DNA from 3 places in the Pseudomonas sp. SWRI51 genome. Region 3 is predicted to be linked to each of the others. Evidence: riboswitches for the same ligand, from Rfam matches in the RefSeq annotation. Region 3 holds a riboswitch; each other region holds the start of a gene.
What was found. A riboswitch is a leader RNA that binds a small molecule or an ion and turns the genes downstream of it on or off. The one in region 3 is predicted to bind cobalamin.
Positions count from the first base shown of each region.

Region 1: another riboswitch for cobalamin. It lies ahead of HU720_RS00115 (CbtB domain-containing protein); the one in region 3 lies ahead of cobO (cob(I)yrinic acid a,c-diamide adenosyltransferase).
Region 2: another riboswitch for cobalamin. It lies ahead of HU720_RS00550 (TonB-dependent receptor); the one in region 3 lies ahead of cobO (cob(I)yrinic acid a,c-diamide adenosyltransferase).

Region 1 is NZ_JABWRG010000001.1:19,269-23,663, reverse strand. Features, by position in the region: gene cobN (cobaltochelatase subunit CobN) at 1-932, opposite strand, end outside; gene cobW (cobalamin biosynthesis protein CobW) at 936-2,003, opposite strand; cobalamin riboswitch at 2,101-2,298, opposite strand; cobalamin riboswitch at 2,359-2,580, shown strand; gene HU720_RS00115 (CbtB domain-containing protein) at 2,677-2,862, shown strand; gene HU720_RS00110 (CbtA family protein) at 2,873-3,568, shown strand; gene HU720_RS00105 (cobalamin biosynthesis protein) at 3,568-3,978, shown strand; gene cobM (precorrin-4 C(11)-methyltransferase) at 4,007-4,395, shown strand, end outside.
Region 2 is NZ_JABWRG010000001.1:113,205-117,599, reverse strand. Features, by position in the region: gene HU720_RS00550 (TonB-dependent receptor) at 1-2,050, opposite strand, end outside; cobalamin riboswitch at 2,159-2,367, opposite strand; gene HU720_RS00545 (TonB-dependent siderophore receptor) at 2,476-4,395, shown strand, end outside.
Region 3 is NZ_JABWRG010000023.1:39,274-43,668, reverse strand. Features, by position in the region: gene HU720_RS10170 (DUF6543 domain-containing protein) at 1-1,206, shown strand, start outside; gene HU720_RS10165 (hypothetical protein) at 1,212-1,790, opposite strand; cobalamin riboswitch at 1,938-2,159, shown strand; gene cobO (cob(I)yrinic acid a,c-diamide adenosyltransferase) at 2,270-2,881, shown strand; gene HU720_RS10155 (cobyrinate a,c-diamide synthase) at 2,878-4,173, shown strand; gene bluB (5,6-dimethylbenzimidazole synthase) at 4,170-4,395, shown strand, end outside.

The DNA of each region.
Region 1 (4,395 bases), on a different contig from region 3:
TCACGGGCGCCCAGGCCCTGCGCGCTCTGCTGCCACGCCGGCTGGTTGTCCTGGGCGCAGATCGCCTGCAACACCGGCACGTCACGGCGCAGCGGGCGCAGGTTGGGGCGTTCGGGGCTGGACAGGGCAAAGCCTGTGGTATTGATGATGACCTCGGCCTCGACCTCGTCCATCCACGCCTCGACCTGTTCAAGGCATGCTGACTCCTTCAGGCTGGCCACGGCGATCGGCAACGGGTTCAGCCCGCAGGCCTGCAGGCGCTGGCAGAACACATCGATGAACCCGGTGTTGGCCGCCTGCAGGTGCGAGCGGTAGAACAGCAGCGGAGCCACTGGCCACTGCGGGTTCCATTCGGCGTACCAGTCCTGCAGCACCGCACTGGGCAGTGTTGGGTGGTAAACCGCCGTGCGCGGCAGCGGCTGGGGTTCGTCCCAGGCGTAATCGCGCTCCAGCCAAAGGCTTGCGAGGCAGTTGAACAGGTTGAGCGCATTGGCCTTGCCGCCTTGGCGCAGGTAATGCCAAAGGCGCTCGGCCTGCGCCCCGGTGACATTGCCCAGGCCGGTGAGCTCCGGGTCCGGGCGGTCATCGCCCGGCACCATGATCAGTTGCACGCCGCGGCTGGCCAGCTCGACCAGTTGCTCGACGCCATAGCGCCAGTAACCGACCCCGCCGTGCAACGACACCAGAATCACCTTGGCATGGCGCAGCACCTCGTCGACATACAGGTCGACCGAAGCGTGGTTCTGCACCTGCATGGGGTTGGCCAGGCGCAGGCTGGGGAAGTGTTCAGGCAGTTGCTCGGCGGTTTCGGCGAGCAGCGCCAAGTGCGAATCGCCGCTGCACAGAATCACCAGTTCCGCTGGGGTCTGGCCAAGGTCAGCGATACTGTCGTCCGGCACGAAGCCGCCGGGCTGGGTGCGCAGCAGGTGCATCGGTCAGGCGCCCAGCGCCTGGCGCAGGCGGGCTTCCAGGTGCACGGCATCGAGGTCCTGACCGATCAGCACCAGGCGGGTGATGCGTGGTTCTTCGCTGCGCCAGGCGCGGTCGAAGTGTTTGTCGAAACGGGTGCCGACACCTTGGATCAACAGGCGCATCGGCTTGCCAGGGATGGCCGCGAAGCCTTTGGCGCGCAGAATGCCGAACTCGGTGACCAACTGCGTCAGGGCGCCCATCAGCAGGCTTTCGTCGGCTTCAGGCAGGTCGATGGAGATGGAGTCGAAGGCGTCGTGATCGTGGTCGTCATGGTCGTCGCCGTCGTGGTGCGAATCGTGGTGAGTGCGCCGGCCATCGATGTGCGCTTCGGATTCGGCACCGACACCCAGCAGCACGTCCAGCGGCAGCCGGCCACTGCTGGCCTCGATCACCTTGACCGCTGGCGGCAGCTCTTGCGCGACTTCTGCGCGGACCTTGGCCAGGCCTTCGGCGTCGATCAGGTCGGCTTTGTTCAACACCACCAGGTCGGCGCTGGCCAGTTGGTCGGCGAACAGCTCGTGCAGGGGCGACTCGTGGTCCAGGTTGGGGTCGAGCTTGCGCTGGGCGTCGACCTGGTCCGGGTAGGCGGCGAACGTGCCGGCGGCTACGGCCGGGCTGTCGACTACGGTAATGACCGCATCGACCGTACAGGCGTTACGGATTTCTGGCCACTGGAAGGCCTGCACCAAAGGCTTGGGCAGCGCCAGGCCGCTGGTTTCGATAAGAATGTGGTCAAGGTCGCCACGGCGGGCAACCAGTTCACGCATCACCGGGAAGAATTCTTCCTGCACGGTGCAGCACAGGCAGCCGTTGGCCAGCTCATAGACGCGGCCATTGGCCTCTTCTTCGCTGCAGCCGATGCTGCATTGCTTGAGGATTTCGCCATCGATGCCCAGCTCACCGAACTCGTTGACGATGACCGCAATGCGGCGGCCTTGGGCGTTGTCGAGCATGTGCCGCAGCAACGTGGTTTTACCCGAACCGAGAAAACCGGTAACGATGGTGACGGGGAGCTTGGCCAGTGTTTTCATGCGAGTGCCCTTGGCTGCAATGGCGCGGGCATGCGGCGGGACCGCCACGGGCGCTGATGGCCGGGCGTGTTCGCCACCGGATCACCCCGCCCGGTTTAAAGTCGAAAAGTTGCGAGGCAGGTCTCCTGGCTTGCACAGTGCCGGCCGCTAAGCCAGCAGGTGGGCGCCTTCCCGCATTCGCAGTGGCCATGCCAACCTTGTCGGATGTGCTTACAGTTGCGGGGGCAGCCGCGGCTTGACCGCGTTCCCGTCTTAGCTCCAGCACCGCTGGAGAACCTCGAAACGGCAAGGCTACGCAGTGCCCGCAATCCGGTCAACCGCCGTGGCGATTGACGCCCGCCCTGCCCCGTGATTTGCTAGCGAACTGCGTCCAGGTGCCCCTTAGGGGTGAAACGGGAAACCGGTGCGCCTTGAGCCTTTACAAAAGGGCCAGGCAAATCCGGTGCTGCCCCCGCAACGGTAAGCGAGAGAAGTGTCCAGACCACTGTGCCGCGCATTGGCATGGGAAGGTGACACTTGAACGGAGCCCTGCTCCGCCTCGCAAGCCCGGAGACCGGCCTGACGTCAACTCAACACCCCGCGGTGGGCGGGCGCTGTCGTTTACCCTGGGCCCTGGTGCCCGGGGTCGCCGCGCTTGCCCGTTGCCACAACAAAAGCAGCAGAGGAACGCGTCATGCCTATCAGCACCGCCAAACACAGCATCGCCACACCCGCCACGCTCAGCCAGCGCCTGATGGTTGCCATTGGCGCCAGCGTGCTGGGCCTGTCCCTGGTGTACTTCGCCGGTTTTTCGCATATCGAAGCGGTGCACAACGCGGCCCACGATACCCGCCACAGCGCCGCCTTCCCCTGCCACTGAGTAGCCCAGCATGATTACCCGTATCGCCCGTACCGCGGGCTTCAGCGGGCTGCTTGCAGCCTTGCTGCTGACGTTGCTGCAAAGTTTCTGGGTAGCCCCGCTGATTCTGCAGGCCGAAACCTATGAAAGCGCCGCCCCCGCGGCAAGCCACCCTGCTGAAGGTGAAGCTGTCGCCGCGCATGAACATGAACACAGTGCCGAAGCCTGGGAGCCTGAAGATGGCTGGCAGCGCGTGCTGTCCACCACCGGTGGCAATTTGGTGGTAGCCGTCGGCTTTGCCCTGATTCTCGCAGCGCTCTACAGCCTGCGCGCACCGGGCCGGGTCAGCAGCGGCGCCTGGTGGGGCCTGGCAGGCTTTGCGGTGTTCTGCCTGGCGCCGACACTGGGCCTGCCGCCCGAGCTGCCCGGCACGGCCGCTGCCGACCTGGGCCTGCGTCAGAACTGGTGGGTCGGCACCGCTGCCGCCACCGCTGTCGGCCTGGCACTGCTGGTGTTCGCCCGGCACTGGTTGCTCAAGGTGCTTGGCGCCGTGCTGCTGGTCATCCCCCACGTGATCGGCGCTCCACAGCCAGAGGTGCACGAAAGCCTGGCACCCGCCGCACTGGAGACTCAGTTCAAGATTGCTTCGTGGCTGACCAACGCGGCGTTCTGGCTTGCGCTGGGCCTGCTCAGTGCGTGGCTGTACCGCCGCTCCAGCGACGCCTGATGGCCTGCCCCCACCCCGAGCCTGTGCTGTTCGCAGGCTTCGGCTGCCGGCGCGGCTGCTCGCAGCAAACCCTGACAGCACTGCTGCACCAGACCCTTGCCAAGCATGCCCTGCCCTTGAACGCCGTGCGCGGCATCGCCAGCATTCAGGTCAAGGCCGACGAGCCTGGGCTGCTGGCGCTGGCCGAGGCACTCGGGTTGCCTTTGATCTGCTTCGAAGTCAGCCAGTTGGCGAGGGTTGAGCACCTGCTCAGCCAGCGGTCAGCCAGCGCCTTCGAACATACCGGTTGCTGGGGCGTTGCCGAAAGCGCCGCACTGGCTCTGGCCGAAGGCCACAGCCTGCTGCCTCACTTGCGGGTTACACGCCAAGTGCTTGATGGCGCTACCCTGGCGCTGGCTTGCGGCCGATAATGCCTCCTTTTACCCGCAAGGATTTTTCATGACGGTCTATTTCATCGGTGCCGGCCCCGGCGACCCCGAGCTGATCACGGTCAAGGGCCAGCGGCTGATCAACCAGTGCCCGGTGATCATCTATGCAGGCTCTCTGGTCCCCCCAGCGGTACTGGCCGGCAACACCGCCGAACGCGTGATAAACAGCGCCGAGCTGCACCTGGAACAGATCATCGAGGCCATGCGCCAGGCCCATGCCGATGGCCAGCACGTCGCGCGCGTGCACAGCGGCGACCCCAGCCTGTATGGCGCCATCGGCGAACAGATCCGCCATCTGCGCGAACTGGGCATCGACTACCAGATCATTCCAGGGGTAACCGCCACGGCCGCCAGTGCAGCGCTGCTTGGCTGCGAGCTGACCCTTCCGGACGTCGCACA
Region 2 (4,395 bases), on a different contig from region 3:
ACTGGCGGTCGAACAGGTTGTTCAGTTGCAGGCCCAAGGTCAGGTCCGGCTGCACATGCCAGTCGAAGCTTGCGTCGAGCACGGTGTAGCTCGGCACCTTGACAGTGTTGGCGTTGTCGCCATAACGGCTGTCGACGTACCGCGCGCCTGCACCTGCGCTGAAGCGTTGGGCAAAATCCTTGCTCAGCCACAGGTTGGCCGAACGACGCGGCACGTTGGTCGGGCGGTTGCCGCTGTAGTCGTTGCCGTCAGCGGTAAAGTCGTCGTACCTGGCGCGCACCCAGGCGGCGTTGGCAGACAACTGCACCTCATAGGGCAGGCGCAGTTCAAGGGTGGCCTCGATGCCGTCCGAGGACTGCTGGCCAACCTGTTGCTGCACTTTGGGGTTGAGCGGGTCGGTGCTGAGCAGCTTCTTCTTGACGATGTGGTAGGCCGCGAGCGTCCACTCGCCGCGGCCTTCGGGCAGCATCTGCTTGATGCCAACTTCGGTCTGCTTGGCGGTACTCAAGTCCCAGCTTTGCTGCTCCGAGCTCAGGGTCAACAGGTCGCTGACCCCTTCGGTGCTGGTGGCGTACTGGCCGTACACCGACAGCTCTTCGCTTAGCGCAAACACCAGGCCCGCGCGCCAGTTATCGCCTGTCAGGCTGCGGTCGCTGCGGGTGTCGTCATCGAGGTTGTCGCGGTTCAGGTGCACCTGGTCGCGGCGGGCACCGGTGACCAGCGACAAGCGTTCGGTCAGCTGCGTGCGGTTTTCGGCAAACAGCGAGAACTGCCGCGCCTGGTTGGCTTCGCGCGAGCGGAACGGGTCGTCGCTGATGTAGCTGCCGCCGCCAGAGCCTGTCACCGGCACGGTATCGGCCAGGGTATAGCCAAAGTCGTGCTTGCGCAGGAAGCGAATGGAATTGTAGTCCGCGCCCACCACGGTCTGGCTGTCCAGGCCAAACAGCGGGTGCTGCAGGGTGAACGACTGGCGGTCGCCAATCTGCTCCTGGGTCTGCTTGATGCTGATGAAGCTGCTGCGCTCGATCAGGTTGCCGGGCTGCCAGGTGTAGCTTTCGGCGTTGCGCCAGCGGCGTTGGGCCTTGAGGTAATACAACTGGTTGCTGGCGGTGAGGGTGTCGCTGATTACCCAGTCGGTGACCAGGCGTGTGGACTGGTCGTTGTAATGCAGCTCGGCGTTGGCCACGTTGTAATTGTGGTCGCGCAACGACTCGCGGTAATGCCCGTCGATCAACGGCGTGCCGAGGTACTGCTGCGGGTTCTGGTCGCCGTAATCGTGACTCAGGGTCACGCTCAGGTCTTCGTTGGGCTGCCAGCGCAGCGCACCGCTGAGGGCGATGCTGTCGGACTCGCCGCGGTCCACCCAGCCATTGCTCGCCAGCTTGTTGAGGTTCAAGCGATAGCTCAGGGTGTCGCTCAGCGACCCGCCGCTGTCCAGCGCCATCTGCTGGCGGTCATTGGAGCCGTAACCCAGGCGCAGGCGATTGCGGATGTCACCTTCGAACGGCTTTTTCGGCACCACGTTGATCACCGCCCCCGTGGCGCCCTCCCCGTACAGCACTGATGCTGGGCCGCGCAGCACGTCGCTGCGCTCCACCGCCCAGGTGTCGACCGGAAAGGTCACGGTGCCGGCGCCGACATACAGGCGGGTGCCGTCGTACAACTGCATGGTCGAGCTATGGCCGGTGAAGCCACGTGCCGACAGCGCCGTGCCGCCGTTGCCGGGCGTGCCGATGAAGGTGATGCCAGGGGAACGGGTGACGGCGTCCTGCACGGTGGCGTTATTGCGCGCCTGGATCTGCTCGGCGCTGATGCTGGTGACGCTGGCAGGGGTTTGCAGCGGCGTGAGGTTCAGCCTAGAACCGCTGGTGCCAGGGGTGCGCAGGTCGGGCTGGGCAGCCGCGTCAGCGAATTCGGTGATGGCCGTGGCGGGCAATGCCAGCGGCTCATCTTCAGCGGCTTGGGCGCCTGCGCTGAGGAATACACAAGGCACCAGGCTTGCACGCAGCATGTGGCCAGGGAAGGAACGGAACAACGAATAACGGGACATATCTTTCCACTTGAAACAGGAATGAAAGAATCCCGGAGGGAACAACGCATAGGGAAAGCGCAGGCGCACGCGCCTACGAAAACCGGCCTGCGCCCGCCCACCGCGGGTTTGCCAAACGATGCTTCAGGCCGGTCTCCGGGCTCACGAGGGTCATGAAACATTCGCCTTCCCATGCCGGAGCACAGTGGCGTATCGAATGCTTCGCTCGTATACCGTTGCGGGGGCAGCGCCGGACTGATCACCGCGAGGATGACGAACCGGCTTCCCGTTTCACCCCATGCACGGCGGCAGGGGGCACCTGAAACAGGCGCGCAGATGACCATCAAAACGGCCCGTGGTCAACAGGCACGTTGCCATCGTGCGGCGATAGCGTTTTAGCCAGCGCAGATGTTATGTTATTACATCTGCCATGGAGAACCCCCCTGTTGAAACATCACGCACCCCTGCTGGCCGGTTTGACCCTCGGTATGTTTGGGCAATCGCTCTACGCCGCAGAACCCCTGACGCTGGAAGCCATCTCGATTACCGACGCCTACGTTGAAGAACGCGCCGACGGCCCGGTGCAAGGCTATCGGGCGACCCGTTCGGCCACCGCCACCCGCACCGATACCGACATCCGCGATACCCCGCAAAGCATCGAGGTCATCCCGGCGCAGGTACTCAAGGACCTCAATACCACGCGTATTGACCGAGCCCTGGACTTTGCCGGCGGCGTGGCGCGGCAGAACAACTTCGGCGGCCTGACCTTCCTCAACTACAGCGTGCGCGGTTTCACCACCGGCGAGCTGTACAAGAACGGCTTTGCCGTCAACCGAGGCAGCTACAGCGCCCCGGACACCTCCAACATCGAGCGCATCGAAGTGCTCAAAGGCCCGGCGGCCAGCCTGTACGGCCGTGGCGACCCCGGCGGGCTGGTCAATATCGTGACCAAGCGCCCGCAGGCCGAGACCTTCAGCAACCTGAGCCTGAGCGCCGGCAGTTGGGACCGCTACCGCACCAGCCTGGACGCCAACGCGCCGCTGGACAGCGAAGGCAGCCTGTTGGGGCGGATAAACATGGCCGTCGAAGACAACGGCAGCTTCCGCGACCATGTGAACAGCGAACGGCGCATCGTCAGCCCGTCGTTGAGCTGGCAGTTGTCGCCCGATACGCGGTTGCTGCTGGACACCGAGTTTTCCCGCACCGAGTCGGTATTCGACCGGGGCATTGCGGCCGTCAACGGTGACCTGGGCTCGGTCAAACGCTCGACTTTCCTCGGTGAGCCCAATGATGGGCAGATCCGCAACGACAACCAGACCGTGGACCTGGCGCTTGAGCACATGCTCAGCGATGACTGGAAGCTGCGCCTGGCCAACCACTACACCCAAGGCACGCTCAAGGGCGCCAGCTCCGAACCACAGGCGGTGGTCGGCAGCACCATCACCCGCTTCTACCGCGAGCGCGACTTCGAGTGGAACGACAACATCACCCAGGCCGAGCTGCACGGCACCTTCAATTGGGCGGGCTGGGAGCACCAGACGCTGATCGGCCTTGAATACGAGAATTACCGCAACAGCCAGAAGTACCCACAAAGCGCCACCCTGCTCGGCTACGGCCTGGACATCTACAACCCGGTGTACGGCCAGGCCAAGCCCGCGCTGACCCGCGCCAACGATTTCCACGAGCACACCGAAAGCTACGCACTGAACCTGCAAGACCAGATTGCCTTCACCGAGCGCCTGCGTGGCTTGGTGGGCGTGCGCCTGGAGCACATCGAGCAGACTTCCCTGAACCGTACCAGCGGGGTCAGCAGCAGCCAGGAGAAGGACGTTGCCACCCCGCGCATCGGCCTGCTTTACCAACTGACGCCGCAGGTGGGCGTGTTCGCCAACGCCTCCACCTCGTTCAAGCCCAACACCCTCGGCACCCAGGGCCAGGTGTACAAACCGGAAAAAGGCTTGGGGTACGAGACCGGCGTGAAGCTCGACCTGCTCGACAGCCGTCTTGGCGCCACCATTGCGCTGTTTCGCATCGACAAGGAAAACGTCCTCACCACCGATGCCCTTGGCGACAGCGTTGCCGCTGGCAAGGCGCGCAGCCAGGGCCTGGACATGCAGTTCAGCGGCCAGGTAACCGACGCTGTGCGCGTGATAGGGGCGTACGCCTACATCGATGCAGAAGTGACCAAGGGTGATGCCAGCCTGCCTGAGGGCAGCGACCTGCTGGGTATTGCCCGGCATAGCGGTAGCCTGCTGGGCGTTTACGAGTTCCAGGATGGCGCGCTGCGCGGCTCGGATGTCGGCGCTGCATTCAACTATGTGGGCGAGCGTTCAGGCCAGGCCGGCGGCAACTTCACCCTACCCGCC
Region 3 (4,395 bases):
CCTTTTCACGAACTGCAAACCTCGCTGGCCGATTGGGAGGTGCTTGAGGCGCCCTCGGCCGGTCTCGATGGCATCGAGGCCAATGACGTGCTGGATGCAAAGCCGCTAGGGCAGGGCCGCTTGGAAGGGGTGCGCATGGGCACCGACGGCAGTTGCTGGATCGAGCTGGAAGGTGTTCCCTATCGCGTGCGCTATAGCCCGGAGACATCGAGCTGGCTGATCGTGCCTGCCGACAATCCGTTTGCGTTCGGGCCCCTGCGCCCGGTGCGGCTCAATGCTGAGGGGGAGTGGGAGTTGCTGGCACCGCCACGTCTGGCCGGTGGCGCGCCAACCGGCAACCTGGCCAGCGAGCCTTCAGCGTTCTGGGACGAGTACATGCGCCCGGATGCGCTGCGCGAGCGCACCCTCTCGGACAACGCCCGGGCGCGGCAGGAGGCGTTGCTGGGCGACCAGGATATCCCTGAACTCGATGATGAAGACGACCCGCAAGTGGACGACAACGGTTTCGATTATGTCGATGACGGCGGCACGCCGGCCTACACCTATCAGCAGGACGGCCGCTACAAGAATCACCTGATCCTGATGTACACCGAGGAAGATTCGCAGATCAACCGCTTCCTGCGCGAAGGCGTGCGCGATTTCCCCTACGGCGATGAAGTGGACTACGTGACCAAGCTCGCTGATGATCTGGAGCGTCTGCCGAAAAACAGCGATGTGCCGCTATATCGCGGCGGCCATGGCCTGCGCAGCACCAGCGGTACGCACTTCCGTAACGGGCAGTTCAATGTGGGCGATGTGCTGGTCAATACCGACCTGACCTCGTTTACCGAAAACCCGTATGTGGTGCGCCAGTTCGCCGCCGACAACAACCTCAAGACTGCCAGCGGCGTTGAGGGCGTTTTCGATGACACCTCCGTGGTATTCGAGTTGCCAGCAGGCAGCTATCGCAATGGCACGCCGGTCAGCGCGTTTTCAGGCCATGCCAACGAGGCCGAAACGCTGTTCGTGCCGGGCTCGTACTTTCGCATCGATTCGCTGCGCGAGATCCGCGGCGCCGAGTACCACTTCGTCAATGTGCGGTTAAGTGAGGTGGCCGCCCCCGCGTCCGGGCCGGTTTATGACCTGCGCACCGGCCAGCTGTTCGACCGCGCCGCCTACGCAGCGCGCCTGAATGATGCAGGCTTGGTCGAGCGCTTCTTCGGCTGACCCGGTCACGCCTGCTTGAGCAGCAACGCCACCCCGGGAAAGTACTGCCCCAGCTCGTTGTGCAGCTTGCGATAGGCATACGGGAAGTACCACGCCACCGCGCAGGCGGTGTGCTTTTGCAGATCGTCCACCAGGTCCTGCAGTTCCTCGGGGCTTGCGTGCTGGCCGGCCTTCCATGGCGTGACGAACAGGGCGCCGGCCTTGAGCTGGCTGGGGTAGGCGATGCATTTGGCCTGCACGGCGGTTTCCAGCAGCGCCGCGGTCATGTCCAAACGCGCAATGCGCGGCCAGCGCTGGCTGGCATGCAAGTACACGGATGCTTCGGCGCTACTGATCGACAGGTCGCAGCGGGCGTCACGCTCGCCTTCGTCGCGCTGCTTCTTGCTGACGGTCTGCTCCAATGCGGCCAGCTCGCTCTGCCAGGCGGCAGCGGCCAGCAGGCCGACATTGGCTGCTGTGCCATGCCAGTAGGGCGCCTCGTTGTCGCCATGGAACTGGTTGCAACGGTCGATGCAGTCGATCCAGCGCTCCAGTGCCGGGCGCAGGAACTCCAGATGCTGATTATTGATGGTCAGGCCTTGCATGCTGCGCTCTCCTTGTAATTGTATTGAGGTCAGCTGGGTGCTGGCTAAGTGATATCACTGTACTCAGTGTGGCACAAGCTGGCAGATCGGCCATTGATCCAGGCCATTGCGGCCTTCGTTCATTGACGCTCAGGGTGCAACCCTCTAACCTTCGCGCGTGTTTCAGGTGCCCTGCGAGCCAAGCCTTGGCGGGGTGAAACTGGGAAGCCGGTGGGTGCCAGCATGGCGCGATTCCGGCGCTGCCCCCGCAACGGTAGGTGAGTCGACGCCGCGCACGGCCACTGGGTGCTCTCACCCGGGAAGGCGCGCAGGCCGGGGCCTTTGCCCCACTCACAAGCCCGGAGACCGGCCTGTAACTGCCAACGGCATCACGGAGGGTGATGCGCGGTGCACTGTGGCTAATGCCGCAGCTCCTGCGCGTTCTCCGTATGCCCGCCTTTTACCTGCCGCCACCGCGCGGCAGTTTGCGGAGACCCCTGATGAGCGAATCCCCCGAACGCGACGAACGCCACCTGGCGCGCATGCAGCGCAAGAAGGCGCTCATCGACGAGCGCATCGCCAACTCCCCCAACGAATGCGGCCTGCTGCTGGTGCTCAGCGGCAACGGCAAGGGCAAAAGCAGCTCGGCCTTCGGCATGCTTGCACGCGCCTTGGGCCATGGCATGCAGTGCGGCGTGGTGCAGTTCATCAAGGGCCGCAACAGCACCGGCGAAGAGTTGTTCTTCCGCCGTTTCCCGGACGAGGTGCGCTACCACGTGATGGGCGAGGGCTTTACCTGGGAAACCCAGGACCGCCAGCGCGACATCGCTGCAGCCGAGGCCGCCTGGGCGGTATCGCGGCAACTGCTGCAAGACCCCGCGGTGCAGTTCGTGGTGCTCGATGAGCTGAACATTGCCCTCAAGCACGGCTATCTCGACCTCGACCAGGTGCTGACCGACATCCAGGCGCGCCCGCCGATGCAGCACGTGATCGTCACGGGCCGTGGGGCCAAGCCTGAAATGATTGAAATGGCCGACACCGTCACCGAAATGGGCATGCTCAAGCATGCGTTCCAGGCCGGCATTCGTGCGCAGAAAGGCGTCGAACTGTGAGCCAACCCCGGCACTGCCCGGCCGTGCTGATTGCCGCCCCGGCTTCGGGGCAGGGCAAGACCACGGTCACTGCGGCCCTGGCACGCCTGCACCGTAACCAGGGGCGCAAGGTGCGGGTGTTCAAGTGCGGCCCGGACTTTCTCGACCCGATGATTCTCGAGCGGGCCAGCGGCGCGCCGGTGTACCAGCTCGACCTGTGGATGATCGGCGCCGACGAAAGCCGTCGCCTGCTGTGGGAGGCGGCGGCCGACGCTGACCTGATCCTCATCGAAGGGGTGATGGGGCTGTTCGATGGCACCCCGTCCAGTGCCGACCTTGCCCGCCACTTCGGCGTGCCGGTGCTGGCGGTGATCGACGGCACCGCCATGGCCCAGACCTTCGGCGCCCTGGCCCTGGGCCTTGCGCGCTATCAGCCCGATTTGCCATTCGCTGGCGTACTGGCCAATCGGGTCGGCAGCCTGCGCCATGCGCAACTGCTCGAAGGTAGCCTGACCGAAGGCCTGCGCTGGTATGGCGGGCTGTCCCGCGAGCGGGGTATCGAGTTGCCCAGCCGCCACCTAGGCCTGGTGCAGGCCAGCGAGCTGAACGACCTCGACGCCCGCCTGGATGCCGCCGCCGAAGCACTCGGCGCCAGTTGCGATGCGGCCTTGCCGCCGCCGGTCAGCTTTGCCGCGCCGCTGCTGCAGCAACCCGCCGCTACGCTGGCCGGGGTGCGCATTGGCGTGGCCCGCGACGAAGCCTTTGCCTTCCTGTATGGCGCCAATCTTGAGCTGCTGCGCAATCTGGGCGCCCACCTTGAGTTCTTCTCGCCGCTGCACGACCGTGAGCTGCCGGCGGTAGACAGCCTGTACTTGCCCGGCGGCTATCCGGAGCTGCACCACCACGCGCTGGCGGCCAATGCGCCGATGCTCGAGGCGATCCGTGCCCACCACGCCCAGGGCAAGCCGCTGCTGGCCGAATGTGGCGGCATGCTTTACCTGCTCGATGCGCTGACCGATGTGGCGGGCGAGCGCGCCGCGCTGCTGGGGTTGCTGAGCGGCGAGGCAACCATGCAGAAGCGCCTGGCTGCGCTGGCGCTACAGGCGGTCGAGCTGCCTGAAGGCACTTTGCGTGGGCACACGTATCACCATTCGCTGACCAGCACCGAGCTTGAGCCCATCGCTCGCGGCCTGAGCCCCAATGGCGGGCGCGGTAACGAAGCGGTGTACCGCACCGGCCGGCTGACGGCTTCATACGTACACTTCTATTTCCCTTCCAACCCCGATGCGGCGGCGGCATTGTTGCGACCATGAATGAACACGCTTACAGCGACGCAGAACGCGCGGCTATCTACCGGGCCATCGGTGAGCGCCGCGACATGCGCCACTTCATCGGTGGCGAGGTGGCGCCTGAGCTGCTCGGGCGCCTGCTGAGCGCCGCGCACCAGGCGCCCAGCGTCGGCCTCATGCAGCCATGGCGGTTTATCCGCATCAGCCAGCGTGCGTTGCGCGAGCGTATCCAGGCGTTGGTCGAGC